4 regions of the Pseudomonas sp. FW305-20 genome follow, and region 1 is predicted to be linked to each of the others. Evidence: predicted binding sites of a transcription regulator. Region 1 holds the regulator's gene; each other region holds the start of a gene.
The links. The regulator sigma-54, encoded in region 1, starts transcription at its own class of promoters, with help from an activator protein. The targets are predictions, from matches to a motif close to ANTGGCATNNANNTTGCTNT.
Positions count from the first base shown of each region.

Region 2: flhA (flagellar biosynthesis protein FlhA) is a predicted target of sigma-54. The motif match lies at 2,413-2,432, and genes of this name have one in related genera.
Region 3: AC3WP4_RS15020 (flagellar basal body rod protein FlgF) is a predicted target of sigma-54. The motif match lies at 1,747-1,766, and genes of this name have one in related genera.
Region 4: flgB (flagellar basal body rod protein FlgB) is a predicted target of sigma-54. The motif match lies at 2,656-2,675, and genes of this name have one in related genera.

Region 1 is NZ_JBYTAJ010000003.1:196,123-200,838, forward strand. Features, by position in the region: gene lptC (LPS export ABC transporter periplasmic protein LptC) at 1-533, shown strand, start outside; gene lptA (lipopolysaccharide transport periplasmic protein LptA) at 520-1,068, shown strand; gene lptB (LPS export ABC transporter ATP-binding protein) at 1,068-1,793, shown strand; gene AC3WP4_RS04360 (RNA polymerase factor sigma-54) at 1,978-3,471, shown strand; gene hpf (ribosome hibernation-promoting factor, HPF/YfiA family) at 3,546-3,854, shown strand; gene ptsN (PTS IIA-like nitrogen regulatory protein PtsN) at 3,867-4,331, shown strand; gene rapZ (RNase adapter RapZ) at 4,334-4,716, shown strand, end outside.
Region 2 is NZ_JBYTAJ010000015.1:99,051-103,766, forward strand. Features, by position in the region: gene fliQ (flagellar biosynthesis protein FliQ) at 1-254, shown strand, start outside; gene fliR (flagellar biosynthetic protein FliR) at 258-1,040, shown strand; gene flhB (flagellar biosynthesis protein FlhB) at 1,044-2,183, shown strand; gene flhA (flagellar biosynthesis protein FlhA) at 2,452-4,581, shown strand; gene flhF (flagellar biosynthesis GTPase FlhF) at 4,593-4,716, shown strand, end outside.
Region 3 is NZ_JBYTAJ010000015.1:39,514-44,229, reverse strand. Features, by position in the region: gene flgH (flagellar basal body L-ring protein FlgH) at 1-68, opposite strand, end outside; gene flgG (flagellar basal-body rod protein FlgG) at 121-906, opposite strand; gene AC3WP4_RS15020 (flagellar basal body rod protein FlgF) at 952-1,692, opposite strand; gene AC3WP4_RS15015 (sigma-54-dependent transcriptional regulator) at 2,008-3,573, opposite strand; gene phhA (phenylalanine 4-monooxygenase) at 3,854-4,639, shown strand.
Region 4 is NZ_JBYTAJ010000053.1:13,069-17,784, reverse strand. Features, by position in the region: gene flgE (flagellar hook protein FlgE) at 1-990, opposite strand, end outside; gene flgD (flagellar hook assembly protein FlgD) at 1,022-1,744, opposite strand; gene flgC (flagellar basal body rod protein FlgC) at 1,760-2,203, opposite strand; gene flgB (flagellar basal body rod protein FlgB) at 2,207-2,614, opposite strand; gene cheR (protein-glutamate O-methyltransferase CheR) at 2,886-3,713, opposite strand; gene AC3WP4_RS27320 (chemotaxis protein CheV) at 3,760-4,692, opposite strand.

The sequences.
Region 1 (4,716 bases):
GCATCGCAGCGATATTCGCCGCGGTCGGCTACTGGAACATCAGTCCGGAACGCTTCCTCGACAAGCCGGTGGCAAAGATCGATGAAGCGGCGATCGACTATTACGCGATCAACGCCCACAGCGTGCAATATCTGCCGGACGGCAAACTGCAATACGAAATGACGTCCGACAAGGTTGAACACCTGAAAGCCACCGAAGTGACGCTGTTGACCAACCCCGACCTGAACATGTTCCGCGGCACCGAGTTCCCATGGCACGTCCAGAGCGAGCACGGCGAAGTGAACCCCGACGGCACCCAGGTCGAACTGATTGACTCGGTGCGCATCACGCGCTTCGACGAGAAAAACCGCAAGACCCTGATTACCACCACCCGCATGACAGTGTTCCCGCAGCAGCAATATGCGCAGACCGAGCAACCCGTTAGAATCGACGGCGCTGGTGGTGTGTCGACTGGCAAGGGAATGAAAGCGTATTTGAAAGAAAGCAGGATACACCTGCTATCGAACGTAAGAGGACAGTATGAGGCTCGTTAAAACCCTCCCTATTTTGCTCGGTCTGAGCGCAGCACTGGGAAGCGTGAGCGCCTGGGCTCTGCCGAACGATCAAGAGCAGCCTATCCGCATCCAGGCCGACGATGCCCAGCTGGACGACAAGAATGGTGTTGCCACCTATAAAGGTGACGTGATCATTACCCAGGGCTCGATGATCGTTAAAGGCAATACTGTGACCATCACCCGCACGCCGGCCGGCGACATCGACGTGGTGACATCGGTGGGCAATCTGGCCTACTTCGAGCAGATGCAGACGGCTGGCGACACCAAGCCGGTTCAGGGCTACGGAGTGACCATCCAGTACCACGCCTCGCAAAACCGCGTCGTATTGATCGATCGCGCCAAAGTCATCGACAAGGACAACAACGTCACCCAAGGCGAGAAAATCGTCTACGACACGGTGAAAAAGCTTGCCAGCGCCGGTCGTGCGACGGGCAACAAGGTTACCGAGTCGCGTCCGCGCATCGACATGGTGATCCAGCCGAAGAAGAAAACCGACGAGCAAAAGGCCCAGTAATGGCAACTCTGAAAGCTCAGCATCTGGCCAAGAGCTACAAGAGCCGCCAGGTCGTGCGTGACGTCAGCCTGTCGATCGACAGCGGTCAGATCGTCGGCCTGCTGGGTCCCAACGGCGCCGGCAAGACCACCTGCTTTTACATGATTGTCGGCCTGGTACAGGCCGATCAGGGCCGCGTACTGATTGACGACCTGGATGTCAGTCACCAGCCTATGCACGGTCGTGCGAAGGCCGGCATCGGCTATCTTCCGCAAGAAGCATCGATCTTCCGCAAACTCTCGGTAGCCGACAACATCATGGCGATCCTCGAGACCCGCAAGGAACTCGACAAGGCCGGTCGTCGCCAGGAGCTGGAAAGTCTGCTGCAGGAATTCCACATCAGCCACATCCGCGACAACCTCGGGATGAGCCTGTCCGGTGGTGAACGCCGCCGCGTGGAGATCGCCCGGGCACTGGCTACCAACCCGAAATTCATCCTGCTCGACGAACCATTCGCCGGCGTGGACCCGATTTCGGTGGGCGACATCAAGCAGATCATCTATCACCTCAAGGCCAAGGGCATTGGTGTGCTGATCACTGACCACAACGTCCGTGAAACCCTGGATATCTGCGAAACCGCCTACATCGTCAACGATGGCCAGCTGATCGCCGAAGGTGACTCTGCCACCATCCTGGCCAACGACCTGGTCAAGGAAGTGTATCTGGGCCATGAGTTCCGCCTGTAAGCACTCAGGTGTCTGGCTGGTTGCCCGGGCGCTTGTCTCGATAAAAAATCAACATTTTTTTATTGTTACAGCGCTCTAGGCAAACGCTGCAGTTTCGGGCATATAATTTGCTTATGTTTGGCGCTCCGGCGCCCTGTAGTGGATGGCGCATGTGCGCCGGCGAATAAGGTGTTAAGCCCCTGCCATGAAACCATCGCTAGTCTTGAGAATGGGCCAGCAGCTGACGATGACACCGCAGCTGCAACAGGCCATCCGCCTGCTCCAATTGTCGACCCTGGACCTGCAACAGGAAATCCAGGAGGCCCTGGAGTCCAATCCGATGCTCGAACGCCAGGAAGAAGGCGACGACTTCGATAACGCCGACCCCTTGGCCGACAAAGCCGAACAGCTACCCAACGCCGATGTTTCGGAACCCTCCTACCAGGAAACCGCCCCGACGGTTGATAACCTCGATGAAGGTGACTGGAACGAGCGCATCCCCAACGAACTGCCCGTCGATACCGCATGGGAAGACGTCTACCAGACCAGCGCCAGCAGCCTGCCGAGCAACGATGACGACGAGTGGGACTTCACCACCCGGACATCGGCCGGCGAAAGCCTGCAAAGCCACCTGCTGTGGCAACTGAACCTGGCGCCGATGTCCGACACCGATCGCCTGATCGCCGTGACCCTGATCGATTGCATCAACAATCAGGGCTACCTGGACGAGACCCTCGAGGAGATTCTCGAAGCCTTCGACCCGGAACTGGACATCGAACTGGACGAAATCGAAGCCGTCCTGCACCGTATCCAGCAATTCGAACCTGCCGGTATCGGCGCCCGTAACCTGGGCGAATGCCTGCTGCTGCAATTGCGCCAATTGCCCGCCAAGACACCTTGGCTGGTCGAGGCCAAACGCCTGGTCACCGAGTACATCGACCTGCTCGGCAGTCGCGATTACAGCCAGCTGATGCGTCGCATGAAGCTCAAGGAAGACGAACTGCGTCAGGTGATTGAACTGGTGCAGAGCCTCAACCCGCGCCCAGGCTCGCAAATCGAGTCCAGCGAAGCCGAATACGTCGTTCCCGACGTGATCGTACGCAAGGACAACGAGCGCTGGCTGGTGGAGCTGAACCAGGAATCCGTGCCACGACTGCGGGTCAACGCTCAATACGCCGGCTTCGTGCGCCGCGCCGACACCAGCGCCGACAACACCTTCATGCGCAATCAGTTGCAAGAAGCCCGCTGGTTCATCAAGAGCCTGCAAAGCCGCAACGAAACCCTGATGAAAGTGGCCACGCAAATCGTCGAGCATCAGCGCGGTTTTCTTGAATACGGCGACGAAGCCATGAAACCGCTGGTCCTGCATGACATCGCCGAAGCGGTAGGGATGCACGAGTCGACGATTTCACGGGTAACCACGCAAAAGTTCATGCATACCCCTCGGGGCATATATGAACTGAAATACTTTTTTTCTAGCCACGTCAGCACCTCCGAGGGCGGTGAATGCTCGTCCACGGCAATCCGCGCGATCATCAAAAAACTGGTTGCCGCGGAAAATCAGAAAAAGCCGTTGAGTGACAGCAAGATCGCTGGTTTACTGGAGGCACAAGGCATTCAGGTGGCTCGCCGCACCGTCGCCAAGTACCGCGAATCCCTAGGGATCGCGCCTTCGAGCGAACGCAAGCGGTTGATGTAGAGCCACGCCACAGCGTTCCAGTGGCAGGTATTTCTGCCTGCCGCTTTATGCACTGGCAACGAAGGAGAAGCTGTATGCAAGTCAACATCAGTGGACACCAACTGGAAGTGACCGAACCTCTTCGCACCTACATCGGCGAAAAACTCGAACGATTAGAGAGGCATTTCGACAAGATCACCAACGTGCAGGTCACGATGACGGTCGAAAAGCTCAAGCAGAAAATCGAAGCCACGCTGCATATTCCCGGCAATGAAGTGGTCGCAAACGCGGAGCATACCGATATGTACGCGGCGATCGACGCACTGACCGACAAGCTGGATAAACAACTCAAAAAGCATAAGGAAAAGACCCAAAGCCTCCTCCAGGGCGCGACCGGTCGTTAACACTCCCTACCCATGATCCGACTTGAAAGCATCCTGACCCCCGGCCGTTCCCTCGTGAACGTGCCGGGCGGCAGTAAAAAGAAAGCCCTCGAGCAAATTGCCAACCTTATCCATAAAGAAGTACCGGATCTGGAGATGCAAGATGTCTTCGAGGCTCTGATTGCCCGTGAAAAACTCGGCTCAACCGGCTTTGGCAACGGCATTGCCATTCCCCACTGCCGCCTGAAGGGCTGTACCTCGCCCATCAGCGCCCTGATGCACCTTGATGCACCCATCGATTTCGACGCCATCGACGGCGCCCCGGTTGACCTGCTGTTCGTTCTGCTGGTCCCGGAAGCCGCTACCGATGCGCACCTGGAGTTGCTGCGCCAGATCGCCAGCATGCTCGACCGCAAGGAAGTGCGCGAAAAGCTGCGCAGCGCCCCGAGCAATGAAGCCTTGTATCAGGTTGTCCTGGACGAGCAAAACGGTCATTAATCATGCGCTTGATCATCGTCAGTGGCCGTTCCGGCTCAGGTAAAAGTACCGCACTCGATGTTCTCGAGGACAACGGCTTCTACTGCATCGACAACCTGCCCGCCGGCCTGCTGCCGGAACTGGCCGAACGTGCGCTGATCCATACTGAGCTGGCGCAACCGCTGGTGGCCGTATCGATCGATGCGCGCAACTTGCCGAGTCACTTGTCGCGTTTTCCCGAACTGCTGGAAGAAGTGCGCAGCCGGCATATCCAGTGTGATGTGCTTTATCTGGACGCCGACGAAGAAACCTTGCTCAAGCGTTTCTCGGAAACCCGCCGTCGTCACCCGCTGAGCAATTCCAATCGCTCGCTGGCCGAGGCCATCAACGATGAGACCGCCCTGCT
Region 2 (4,716 bases), on a different contig from region 1:
CGGTAGACATCTTCCGGGAAGCGCTGTGGCTGACCACCATGATGGTTGCCGTGCTGGTGATTCCGAGTTTGCTTGTGGGCCTGTTGGTGGCGATGTTCCAGGCCGCGACCCAGATCAACGAACAGACCCTGAGCTTCCTGCCGCGTCTGCTGGTGATGCTGGTGACGTTGATCGTCGCCGGTCCGTGGCTGGTGCAGACCTTCATGGAATACATCCTGCAGTTGTACGGCAGTATTCCTCAGGTCATCGGTTAAACCATGTCGCTGCTCCAGCTGACCGATACCCAGATCAGTACCTGGGTGGCGACGTTCATGCTGCCGCTGTTTCGTATCGGCGCCTTGCTGATGGTCATGCCGGTTTTCGGCACGACCCTGGTGCCTACGCGAGTGCGCCTATATTTCGCCTTGGCGATTACATTGGTGATCGCCCCCGGCCTGCCGCCGATGCCGCCGGTCAATGCGCTGGACTTGAGCGGTTTGCTCCTGATTGCCGAGCAGATCCTCGTCGGTGCCGTGCTGGGATTCTCCTTGCAACTGTTCTTCCAGGCCTTTGTGGTCGCCGGGCAGATCGTCTCCATTCAGATGGGTATGGGTTTCGCTTCGATGGTCGATCCCACCAACGGTGTCTCGGTGGCGGTGATCGGGCAGTTCTTCACCATGCTGGTGACGCTGTTGTTCCTGTCCATGAACGGCCACCTGGTGGTGTTCGAAGTCCTTACCGAAAGCTTTACTACGTTGCCGGTCGGTAGCGGGTTGATGGTCAATCATTTCTGGGAACTGGCCGGCAAGCTCGGCTGGGTCCTCGGTGCTGCGCTGTTGCTGGTGTTGCCGGCAATCACCGCGTTGCTGGTGGTCAACATCGCCTTTGGCGTGATGACCCGGGCTGCGCCGCAGTTGAACATCTTTTCTATCGGCTTCCCGCTGACACTGGTGCTCGGGCTGTTCATCGTCTGGGTCGGGCTGGCGGACATTATCAATCAGTATCAACCGCTGGCCTCCGAGGCCTTGCAGTTGTTACGCGAACTGGCACGGGCGCGCTGAGTCATGGCTGAGAGCGAAAGCGGTCAGGACAAAACAGAAGACCCCACCGAGAAACGCAAGAAGGATTCTCGCGAGAAGGGCGAGATCGCGCGTTCGAAAGAACTCAACACCCTTGCGATCATGATTGCCGGATCCGTCGCGCTGCTGATTTTCGGCGGGGCGCTGGCGCAAGAATTGATGGAACTGATGCGGCAGAATTTCTCCCTGTCCCGTGAAGTCATTCTTGATCAGCGCTCCATGAGCACTTACCTGTTGAATTCAGGGCTGACAGCCTTGCTGGCGATTCAGCCGATCATGATCACCCTGGTGTTGGCAGCGTTGATCGGGCCGATCTCCCTGGGTGGATGGCTATTCGCAGCGGGGTCCCTGGCACCGAAATTCAGTCGGATGAACCCTGCCGCCGGCCTCAAACGAATGTTTTCGTTCAAGGCGGTGGCGGAGCTGCTCAAGGCATTTGCGAAGTTTTTGATCATTCTGGCTGTGGCCCTGCTTGTGTTGAAGTCAGACATCGATGACCTGATACGCATCGCTCACGAGCCGTTGGAGCTGGCCGTCATTCACTGCCTGCAGGTGGTGGGCTGGAGTACCTTGTGGATGTCCTGCGGGCTGATCGTCATCGCTGCAGTGGACGTGCCGGTGCAGCTTTGGGAAAGCCACAAGAAACTGCTGATGACCAAGCAGGAAGTGCGTGACGAGCATAAAGAAGCCGAAGGGCGACCGGAGGTCAAGCAGCGTATTCGCCAGTTGCAGCGCGAAATGTCCCAGCGCCGGATGATGGCGGCGATCCCCGACGCCGATGTGGTCATCACCAACCCTACCCACTACGCCGTAGCGCTCAAGTACGACCCGGACAAGGGTGGGGCGCCGATGCTGATTGCCAAGGGCAGCGACTTCCTGGCTTTGAAAATCCGTGAAATCGCGGTGGCCAACGAAGTGCTGCTGCTTGAGTCGCCGGCACTGGCGCGTTCGATCTACCACTCCACCGAGCTTGATCAGGAAATCCCTGGCGGGCTCTACCTTGCTGTCGCCCAGGTGCTCGCTTACGTCTACCAGATCCGCCAGCACCGTGCCGGCAAGGGTAAGCGCCCGGATCCGCTGAAGGGCGACCTGCCGATTCCGCCCGACCTGCGGCGCGACACCTGAGAGAGGCGCGTGTAGCAGCTGTCGAGCCTGCGAGGCTGCGTTCGGCTGCGCAGCAGCCGTGAAACTCTGGCGAGGACTTCGTCCTCGGACGCAGCCTCGCAGGCTCGACAGCTGCTACAGGCGTTGAGCGGCCGGACCAGGCACTGCAAATTCCTTGATAAACCCCTCTATTTCCCGCCTCTGCAAAAGTTGGAAGGCTTCTTGCAGTAGCCGCTCTGCGCCCGCTTCAGGCGTCAAAAAGTTTGCTTTAAAGGAACGGGGAAAACCGGTGGATCGCTCTCAGTTATTCAACACTGCACGCACAAACGTTGCCGACCTGAGTCGAGGCAATCTGGGTGTGCCGTTGTTGCTGCTGGTCATGCTGGCGATGATGATGTTGCCGGTGCCGCCGTTCCTGCTGGACGTGTTCTTCACGTTCAACATCGCGTTGTCGATTGTCGTGTTGCTGGTCTGTGTTTACGCGTTGCGGCCGCTGGATTTCGCGGTGTTCCCGACCATCCTGCTGGTGGCGACCCTGTTGCGACTGGCGCTGAACGTGGCCTCCACGCGGGTGGTGATGCTCCACGGTCAGGACGGCCATGCCGCCGCCGGTAAGGTGATCCAGGCCTTCGGCGAGGTGGTGATCGGCGGTAACTACGTGGTCGGTATCGTCGTCTTCGCGATTTTGATGATCATCAACTTCGTCGTGGTGACCAAGGGTGCCGGACGGATTTCCGAGGTGAGCGCGCGTTTCACCCTCGATGCGATGCCTGGTAAACAAATGGCGATCGACGCCGACTTGAACGCCGGTCTGATCGACCAGAACCAGGCCAAGCTGCGCCGGATGGAAGTGGCCCAGGAAGCCGAGTTCTACGGTTCCATGGACGGTGCCAGCAAGTTCGTTCGCGGTGACGCCATTGCCGGCCTGCTGATTCTGTTCATCAACCTGATCGGCGGCATGGCGGTCGGTATCTTCCAGCACGGCATGACCTTCGGCGATGCCGGTCGGGTGTACGCCTTGTTGACCATCGGTGACGGTTTGGTGGCGCAATTGCCATCACTGCTTTTATCGACAGCTGCGGCAATCATGGTGACCCGTGCTTCCGGCTCGGAAGACATGGGCAAGCAGATCAATCGCCAGATGTTCGCCTCGCCCAAAGCGTTGGCGGTGGCGGCGGGTTTGATGGCGGTGATGGGCCTCGTGCCGGGCATGCCGCACTTTTCCTTTCTCAGCATGGCAGCCCTGGCGGCGGGCGGCGCGTACCTGTTCTGGAAGAAGCAGAACGTGGTCAAGGTACAGGCCCTGCAAGAGGTCAAGCGTCAGCAGGAATTGCTGCCATCGCCGGCTCGCGCTCAGGAAACCAAGGAGCTTGGCTGGGATGACGTCACGCCGATCGACATGATCGGCCTGGAAGTCGGCTACCGACTGATTCCCTTGGTGGACCGTAATCAGGGTGGTCAATTGCTGGCGCGAATCAAGGGCGTGCGCAAGAAGCTGTCCCAGGATCTGGGCTTCCTGATGCCGACCGTGCATATCCGTGACAACCTCGACCTGGCGCCAAGTGCCTACCGCCTGACCCTGATGGGGGTGATCCTGGCCGAAGCGGAGATTTACCCGGATCGCGAGTTGGCGATCAACCCGGGCCAGGTCTACGGCACGCTCAACGGCATTACCGCCAAAGATCCGGCTTTCGGCCTGGAGGCGGTCTGGATCGAAATCAGCCAGCGTGCCCAGGCCCAATCCCTCGGTTACACCGTGGTCGATGCCAGTACGGTAGTGGCAACCCACTTGAACCAGATTCTCTACAAGCATTCGAGTGAGTTGATCGGTCACGAAGAAGTGCAGCAACTCATGCAATTGCTGGCCAAAAGCTCGCCAAAACTGGCTGAAGAACTGGTGCCGGGCGTGGTGTCGCTGTCGCAGCTGCTCAAAGTATTGCAGGCGTTGCTGGCCGAACAGGTGCCAGTTCGCGATATCCGCAGCATTGCCGAGGCCATCGCCAACAACGCCAGCAAGAGTCAAGATACTGCCGCGCTGGTGGCCGCGGTGCGCGTCGGCGTATCCCGTGCAATCGTCCAAAGCATTGTAGGCACTGACTCCGAGCTGCCAGTGATCACCCTGGAGCCAAGGTTGGAACAAATATTGCTCAATAGTCTTCAGAAGGCAGGACAAGGCTCGGAAGAGGGTGTTCTGCTGGAGCCAAGCATGGCTGAGAAACTGCAACGTTCGTTGATCGACGCGGCGCAGCGTCAGGAAATGCAAGGTCAACCGGTGATTCTGCTGGTCGCCGGTCCGGTTCGCGCGATGCTGTCGCGATTCGGCCGATTGGCAGTCCCGGGTTTGCATGTGTTGGCTTACCAGGAAATACCTGACAACAAGCAAGTGACCATCGTTGCGACAGTAGGGCCCAACGGCTGAGGTAGTGGTTTATGCAAGTTAAGCGTTTTTTCGCCGCCGATATGCGTCAGGCCATGAAACTGGTTCGTGATGAGCTGGGCGCTGATGCCGCCATCATTGGCAACCGCCGGATCGCCGGTGGCGTCGAGCTGACGG
Region 3 (4,716 bases), on a different contig from region 1:
GGCGGGGCAACGCAGCCCGCGAGCACGACGGCCCCACTCAGTGCCAGAACAGATACGAAGCGATTCATGACCCTACCTCACGGTGTTGCAGGCGACCTCATGGCCGCCTCATAGACTTGATTACAGATTCTGCGTTACGAACGAGAGCATCTGGTCGGCAGTGGAGATCACCTTGGAGTTCATCTCGTAAGCGCGCTGAGTGGTGATCATGTTGACCATCTCTTCAACGGTGCTGACGTTCGAGGTCTCGAGGGTGTTCTGCAACGTGGTGCCGAAACCGGCCAGGCCCGGGGTACCGACTTGTGGCGCGCCGCTGGCCGCAGTTTCCAGGAACAGGTTGTTGCCCACCGCTTGCAGACCGGCCGGGTTGATGAAGTCGGCGGTTTGCAGGTTGCCGATCACTTGGGAGGCCGGGTTGCCGGTAACGGTGATGGACACGGTGCCGTCGCGACCGACCGTGAAGGTCTGGGCATCGTTCGGGATGACAATGGCCGGTTCCAGGGCGAAGCCGCTGGCGTTCACGATCTGACCGTTGGAGTCGAGGTGGAATGTCCCGTCACGGGTGTAGGACGTGGTGCCGTCCGGCTGCAGAATCTGGAAGAAGCCGCGACCGTCGATGGCCATGTCCAACGGCTGCTCGGTGGTTTGCAGGCTGCCGGCGGTGAAGTTTTTCTGGGTGCCGACAATGCGCACACCGGTACCCAATTGCAGACCCGATGGCAATTCACTGTCCTGGGTCGACTGGGCGCCTGGCTGGCGTTTGATCTGGTAGAGCAAGTCCTGGAACTCGGCGCGGTCACGTTTGAAACCCGTGGTCGACACGTTGGCCAGGTTGTTGGAAATGGTCGTCAGGTTGGTGTCCTGGGCGGACAGACCTGTTTTGGCAACCCATAGAGCCGGAAGCATTCGATTCTCCTCGTGCGCCTGTTTTACGGCGCGACGTTCTGATAATTAGCTGATCTGCAAGACCCGAGCCATGGCCTGGTCGTCTTCTTTGGCGGTGTTCATCATCTTGATGTGCAGCTCGAACTGCTTGGCCAGGGCCAGCACCGAGGTCATCTCTTCCACGGCGTTGACGTTGCTCGACTCAAGGAAGCCGGACACCAGTTTGACGTCGGCATCGGCCTGCGCCGGCTTGCCGTCCTTGGTGTGGATCGAACCGTCCAGGCCTTTGGTCATGTTCTTGAAATCCGGGTTGACCAGTTTGATGCGGTCGACTTCCGCCATCACGCGCGGACCTTCGCCCATCGCACGAATGCTGATGGTGCCGTCCTCGCCCACTTCGATTTGCTGCTCGGGTGGCACGGCAATCGGCCCGCCATTGCCCATCACCGGCATACCATTGCCGGCCCGCAGCACGCCCAGGGCGTCGACATTCAGGCTGCCGGTGCGCACGTAGCTTTCGCCGCCATCAGGGTTCTGCACGGCGATCCAGCCATTGCCTTGCACCGCGACATCGAGGTCGCGACCGGTTTGCACCAATGCGCCAAGGGAGAAATCGGTGGCCGGACGCTCGGACAGGGCAAACGCACGCGCCGGAAAGCTGTCGCCGAACACCGGCATCGAACGCGCCTGCTCCAGGTCTTTCTGGAAACCGTTGGTGGAGATGTTCGCCAGGTTGTTCGCATGAGCCTTCTGCGCCAGTGCATTCTGGCTGGCGCCGGTCATTGCCACATAAAGGTACTTGTCCACACTCTTTCCTCTGCATGCCGGACGTTTGCCGTCCACCGCTGTACTGCTGAGCCACAAGCAATTTGCAGACCAACTTTTTTCTGGCGGCGCAGGGCCCGGCAAACAAAGGACTTGATGGGTTCAGGAGGGATTGGAGGATTGTGTCGAAGACGAAAAACCGGCGGTGTTATGCCGCTTCGAGGCAAGTGCTGACCTTACTGACCGATTCGCTGATCGTTCCCACGCGGAGCGTGGGAATGCAGCCCGGGACGCTCCGCGTCCCAAAGCGGACGCAGAGCGTCCATTGAGGCATTCCCACGCGGAGCGTGGGAACGATCAGGCGCTGCCGGGTTCTTTGCCGACTTCGTACTCACGCAACTTATTGGCAATAGTGGTGTGCGAAACCCCCAACCGCTTGCCCAATTGGCGACTGCTCGGATGCTCGGAATACAAACGCTCAAGCACCGCTTTCTCGAAACGCCCGACAATCTCGTCCAACCCACCCTCAAGTGAGAAATCGCCAAGCGGCTGACGCACGCCGTAGTCCGGCAGGCGAATATGTTCGGCCTTGACGGTCCCGCCCTCGCACAAAGAAACCGCCTGGAACAATACGTTTTCCAATTGCCGAACATTGCCCGGCCAATGGTAGTGACTGAGCCGTTCCATCGCCGCCGGCGCCAGTTTCGGCAGCGGGCAACCAATTTGCCGACTGGCCTGATCGAGGAAGTGTTCCACCAGCGGCGTCAAACCATCGAGGCATTCGCGCAGGGGCGGAATGTGCAGTGAAAGCACGTTCAAGCGGTGATACAAATCCTGGCGAAACTCACCCCGCGCGCACAACTCGGACAGGTCGACCTGCGTCGCGCAAATCACCCGCACATCCAGATAAACCTCTTCATCACTGCCCACACGACGGAAGCAACCGTCCTGCAGGAAGCGCAGCAACTTCACCTGCAAGCGCGGGCTCATTTCCCCGACACCATCGAGAAACAGCGTACCGCCTGCCGTCAGCTCCAGCAGACCGAGCTTACCCTCGGCCCGCGCCCCCTCGAAAGCGCCGGGGCCGTAGCCGAACAGCTCCGTCTCAGCCATGGATTCCGGCAGGCCGGCGCAGTTGAGCGCCATCAACGGTGACTGCCCCCGCGGACTCGCCAGATGGCAGGCGCGCGCCAACAACTCTTTACCGGTACCGGTTTCGCCTTCTATCAATAGCGGCGCATCCAGCGGCGCCATGCGTCGGGCTTCGCGCACCACCGCGGCCATCACCTTCGAGCTCTGGAAAATGCTGTCGAAACCGCGCAACTCCTGCTTGCGCACGTTATAGATGCGCTCACCGACCCGGTCGGCGCGGTGCAACGTGAGTACCGCACCGGCCATTGCTTCGCTGTCGTCATGCTCCGATTGCAGTGGCGCAATGTCGGCGAGAAACACGTCGCCCTTCACTTTCACCCGCAAGCCGTTGATCCGCGACTTGTTGGCGCGCACCAGTTCCGGCAAGTCGAAATCCTCGGCGTAACGCGACAACGGAATCCCCGGCACCTCATCGACCCGCACGCCGAGCAACTGCGCCGCCGCGCGGTTGGCCGCGACGATCGAGCCGCCCATGTCGATCGATAGCACCGGAAATTCCAAGGCGCCGAGCAACGCATTGAGTTCCATGTGCCGACGTTCGCTGGGCATCAGCCCTACACGCTTGACGCCGAATACCCCGCCGATCGCCTCAAACTTCGGACGCAACGCCTGAAACTGAATGTTGATCAGGTTCGGGCAGTGCAGATAGATCGCGTTGCCATGCTCACCGCCGACTTCGCCGCGAGCGACGTTGATCCCGTACTCCACCAGCAAGTTGAGAATGTCGCGCAGGATGCCGATGCGGTTCTGGCAGTGGACTTTGATACGCATAAAAACGCCCGAAACAGGAGTGATTGAGGGCCTGAGCAGGGATTTTTCTGCGCAGACACCAACTTAGTCGTCAAGATTATGTGACACCTGCACGCCATTTCAAACCCGCCAATCTCAATCCCTGCGCCATTTCAGTCGATCCGTAACGATTACTTTACAAAAATCGACGATTTTTCCTACGCACAGCGCGACTCGGGCGCTGCAACACTGCATTTCTGAGGTATTTCTAGGTCCATAGCTGTACACACAACAAGAACGAATCCCCTAGCAGGAGAGCAGCATGAAGCAGACGCAATACGTGGCTCGCGAGCCCGATGCGCAAGGTTTTATCGACTACCCCGCCGAAGAACACGCGGTGTGGAACACGCTGATCACTCGCCAACTGAAAGTGATCGAGGGTCGTGCGTGCCAGGAATACCTGGACGGTATCGAAAAACTCGGTCTGCCCCACGACCGCATTCCGCAACTCGGCGAGATCAACAAGGTCCTCGGTGAAACCACCGGGTGGCAGGTTGCCCGGGTGCCCGCACTGATCCCCTTCCAGACCTTTTTCGAATTGCTCGCCAACAAGCAGTTTCCGGTGGCGACGTTTATTCGTACCCGCGAAGAGCTGGATTACCTGCAAGAGCCGGACATTTTCCACGAGATCTTTGGCCACTGCCCGCTGCTGACCAACCCCTGGTTTGCCGAATTCACCCACACCTACGGCAAACTCGGCCTACAGGCTTCCAAGGAAGAACGCGTGTACCTGGCGCGCCTGTACTGGATGACCATCGAGTTCGGCCTGGTCGATACAGCTGAAGGCCTGCGCATCTATGGCGGCGGCATTCTCTCCTCGCCGAAAGAAACCGTTTACTGCCTGTCAGACGAACCTGAGCATCAGGCCTTCGATCCGCTGGAATGCATGCGCACGCCGTATCGCATCGACATCCTGCAACCGCTGTACTTTGTCCTGCCGAACCTCAAGCGTCTGTTCGACCTCGCCCACGAAGACATCATGGGCATGGTCAAGCAAGGCATGCTGTTGGGCTTGCACACACCGAAATTTCCGCCAAAGGCTGCGTGATCCGCAGCTTTTAGAATCAAGTGAGCCTGTCAGGAACCGACGCTTTGGTTTAGCGTGGTGAATTGACGGCCGAATTC
Region 4 (4,716 bases), on a different contig from region 1:
GCTGGCGTCGATGGTCAGGTTGGTGATCTGGCCGGTGGCGTAGCCGTTCTGCGAAGGAATCGAACGCGCGGTGTCAGCGTTGTACTGCGTGGTTTTGTCCATGGAGACCGTAACGACGCCGGAGGCAGCGCCGTTGGCTGTCCACACGCCATTGGTCACGTTACCCGGAACCCAGCCGGTGACTTTCAAGTCAGGGCTGACAATCGGCGCAGGGGTGGCTGGAGTGGTGACGGAAACCAGATTGCCTGAAGAATTGAACGCCATGGTCGAAGCGACAGGAGGCGTAAGAGGATCGGTAGGGTCGCTACCATCCGGGTTGCGACCCTCGATCAGGGTGTAGGTCTTCCAGGTGTTGTCACCCGTCTTGACCATGTACTGATCCATGACGTGCTTGTTACCCTGGGTATCGTAAATCGGGGTACTGAACTGCTTGGTGAAGGACGCTTCCTTGGACGGGTCAAACGGATTGGTCGTCTGGTTGATGATGGGAGCGGTGGAGTTCAGGTTGATCGTCGACGAAACCGTGGAGGTGTTTTTTGGCGCCAGGTTCGACGTATCGATGCGCAGGTCAGTCAAAACGCCGTTGAGGATTTTGCCATTGGCATCCACGCCATAACCCTGCAGACGCGCAGAGCCATCGCTATTGGTGACGTAACCGTCCTTGTCGACCTTGAACGTACCGGCACGGGTGTAGGACATCGAACCGTTCTCGCTCAGCACGAAGAAGCCGGAACCGTTGATGCCCATGTCCAGCACGTTGCCGGTGTTGTTGACGTCGCCCTGGGTGAACTGCTGGGAAACGTTGGCCAGGCGCACGCCGTTACCGATGGTTTTGCTGCCGGAACCCAGCTTGGTGGCCGAGTAAACGTCTTCGAATTCCGCACGGGACGATTTGAAACCGGTGGTCGCGACGTTGGCGATGTTGTTGCCGGTCACGTCCAGTTGTTTGTTGGCTGCATAGAGACCGCTAAGGCCGATATTGAAAGACATATTCCACTCCTTTGTGCCGTGTTAGTCGGCTCTACATACCAATAGTTTGTACTTTGGACAGGGCGATGCTGCCGGCCCCGGCCAGGTTGAGCATCAACTCACCGCCGGTCTGGCTGATCGTCACGCTGTTGACCGTTGCCGGCAGGTACGTCACCAGCGAGGTCGCCTTGCCGTCGTAGGTCGCCGTAGCGCCGAAGGTATAGGTACCCGCCTTGGCCACTTCGCCTGCGTCGTTTTTGCCATCCCAGATGAAACTGGAAGTGCCGGCCTTCTGGCTGCCCAGGTCGATGGTGCGGACAACCTTGCCATCGGCATCGGTGATCTTGACCTTGAGCGGGTCCACCGACGCCGGTACGGCAATGGTGCCGCTGAAACTCTTGGAGGTATCGACCACCGACTTGTCGCTCGGGGCAATCACCGAACGACCGACCAGCGACGACGCCTGCAACGCCTGGGACGAGTTGTAATTGCTCGCCAGGCCACTGACGGTGTCGTTGAGTGTGGTGATGCCTTCCAGGCTACTGAACTGGGCCAACTGGGCGACGAACTCGCCGTTGTCCTGCGGTTCCAGCGGGTTCTGGTTTTTCAGTTGCGTTACCAGCAACTGCAGGAACGCGTCCTTGCCCAGGGCCTTTTTGCCGGTGGCGCTGTTCGTTGCCGCCGCCAGGCCGTCGGCGCTGGTGTTGGTCTTGATCGAGGAGTTGGCCAGGATGTCCTTGAGGCTCAAACTACTGGTGGTATCAGTAACACTCATCTGAGTCGCCCCTTATCACTGACCGAGGGTCAGGACCTTCTGCATCATGGTTTTGGCGGTGTTCATCATTTCCGCGTTGGTCTGGAACGAACGACTCGCGGAAATCATGTCAGCCATTTCCTCCACCACGTTGACGTTCGGGTAGTAGACGTAGCCCTTGGCGTCGGCCGCCGGATGGTTCGGCTCGTAGCGCGCATCAAGATTGCTCTGGTCTTCGACCACGCCCAGCACTTGCACGCCTTGACCGGCGGCGTCCTGGTTCTGGAACAGCGAGTCGCTACCGCCGCTCTGGCCGCCCTGGAACATGGTGGCGAATACCGGGTGCCGTGCACGGTAGGTCTGGTCGATGCTCGACGAGACGGTCTCGGCGTTGGCGATGTTACTGGCGACGGTGTTCAAGCGAGTGGTCTGGGCACTCATGCCGCTACCGGCAATGTTGAAAACACTGGCTAGGGACATGACTTACTCTCCACGAAGGGCTGACACCAGCCCTTTGAATTTGCTGTTGAGCAGGGTGAAGCTGGCCTGGAAGTTGACCGCGTTTTCCGCGTAGTTCGATTGTTCCAGCTGAGCGTCCACGGTGTTCTGGTCGATCGACGGTTGCATCGGCGTGCGATACATCAGCGACTCGTCGCCATTGCCCAGGCCTTCGGCTTCGATATGACGGCTGTTAGTCATGTTCAAGGCGAAAGATCCACTCTTGGTCTTCTCGTTCTGTGCGGCGAGCACTTTGGAGAAATCCAGATCCCGAGCCTTGTAGTTCGGGGTGTCGGCGTTGGCGATGTTGTTGGCCAGGACTTCGGCACGCTGGGCGCGGAAGCCCAGGGCTTGTTCGTGGATACCGAGCGCTTTATCGAAGCTGATGCTCATGTCGGAAACCTTTGGGTGACCTGATTTTTCGTAACAGGGACATAGCAAGCGTCGTGCCAATTAAAAAAAGCCCATAAACCGGGGCTTTGCGGGCCGTGGCCATGCGGCAATGCCAGAAAAGCGGCAACCGATTTCCGCCGCCTGCCGCTTTTCTGCCGCTTTCCCATGGCCAAGCCCGCTCCCACAGGGGATAGATGTGATGCCGGAAATATTGCAGGCAAAAAAAAACGGGAGCCCCTGAGGACTCCCGTTTTTTGATGACGCCAACGAATCACTTCGCCTGGTAAATGATCCCCGGGCTGCACTGGACCATCTGGTAATGATCCGGCAAACCGTTCAGCGCCTCGGACGCGCCGAGGAACAGATAACCGCCCGGCTTCAACGTGCTGTGAATGCGCAACAGGATGTCCTTCTTCACCTCGGCGGAGAAGTAGATCAGCACGTTGCGGCAGAACACGATGTCAAACTTGCCCAGCGCTGCGTAGCTGTCCAGCAGGTTGAACGAGCGAAACTCCACCCGGCTCTTGATCGGAGCCTTGATGGCCCAGCGCCCCGGCCCTTTCGGGTCGAAGTAACGTTGAAGGCGCTCGGGCGACAGGCCGCGGCCAATGGCCAGGCTGTCGTACTCGCCGGTCTTGCAGTTGGTCAGCATGGTACCGGACAGGTCGGTGGCAACGATCTGCACGCCCATCTTCAACTGGCCCATGTTCACGCGCTCGAACTCATCGATCGACATCGACAGCGAATACGGTTCCTGACCCGACGAACAGGCCGCCGACCAGATCCGCAGACGCTGGCCAGGGGCGGCCTTGATCGCCGCGGGCAGCACCTTGTTCTTCAAGACTTCAAACGGATAGGTGTCACGAAACCACAGGGTTTCGTTGGTGGTCATGGCATCCACCACCATCTCGCGCAAACCGCTGCGCGGCTGGGTCTGGATGCGCTGGACCAGCTCACCGAGGGACTTGATGCCTTGCTGTTCCATCAGTTTGTTGAGACGGCTCGAGACCAGGTATTGCTTGTTTTCACCAAGCAAAATGCCACAGGCTTTTTCCAGGAAGACCCGGAACTGTTCGAAATCCAAATTACCCGTAGACAAAGATGCCGCCTCTTAAATCGTATTAACCGTTAGGGGCAAAAGGCCCCTAGCTGATGTCTGCTGCCTTGATCCGGTTGACTACCCGGGATGCCAGGTCATCAGGACGGAATTTGGCAAGGAAGTCATCGGCACCGACCTTCTTGACCATCGCCTGATTGAATACACCGGACAACGAAGTATGCAGGATGATGTGAAGCTTTTGCATGCGAGGGTCGTTGCGGATCTCGGCCGTGAGGGTGTACCCGTCCATCTCCGGCATCTCGATGTCGGAAATCATCATCAGGAACTCTTCTTCCGGCTTCTTGCCCTCGTCGACCAGCTTGCGCAGGTAATCCAGCGCTTGCCGACCGTCGTTCAACGCCACCACTTCGACACCGACCGTCTGCAGGCAACGGGTCACCTGCTTGCGCGCCACCGACGAGTCATCGACCGTCAGCACTCGCAAAGAGAGCGCCTTGTGCTGGGTTTCGACATCCACTACGCCGACGGAAATCGCTTCCGGTGTCGGCGCCACTTCTGCCAGCACTTTCTCGACGTCGATGATTTCGACTAACTGATTGTCGACCCGAGTCACAGCTGTCAGGTAATGATCGCGTCCCGTGCCCTTGGGTGGCGGATGAATCTCCTCCCAGTTCATGTTGACGATGCGTTCCACTGACCGCACCAGGAAACCCTGGGTCTTGGTGTTGTACTCCGTGATGATCACGAAGGGATTGCTTTGATCTTTCAACGCACCGGAGCCGGTCGCCATCGCCAGATCAAGAATCGGAATGGTCGCCCCCCGAATACTTGCCACACCGCACACGACAGGACTGGATTTTGGCATCAGCGTCAGTTTGGGGCATTGCAGCACCTCCCGAACCTTGAACACGTTGATCCCATACAGCTGCTGGCCGTCGAGACGGAACAACAACAGCTCAAGGCGATTCTGCCCTACCAGTTGCGTGCGCTGGTTTACCGCATCCATTACCCCAGCCATGCACAGACTCCTACACCAACGCTT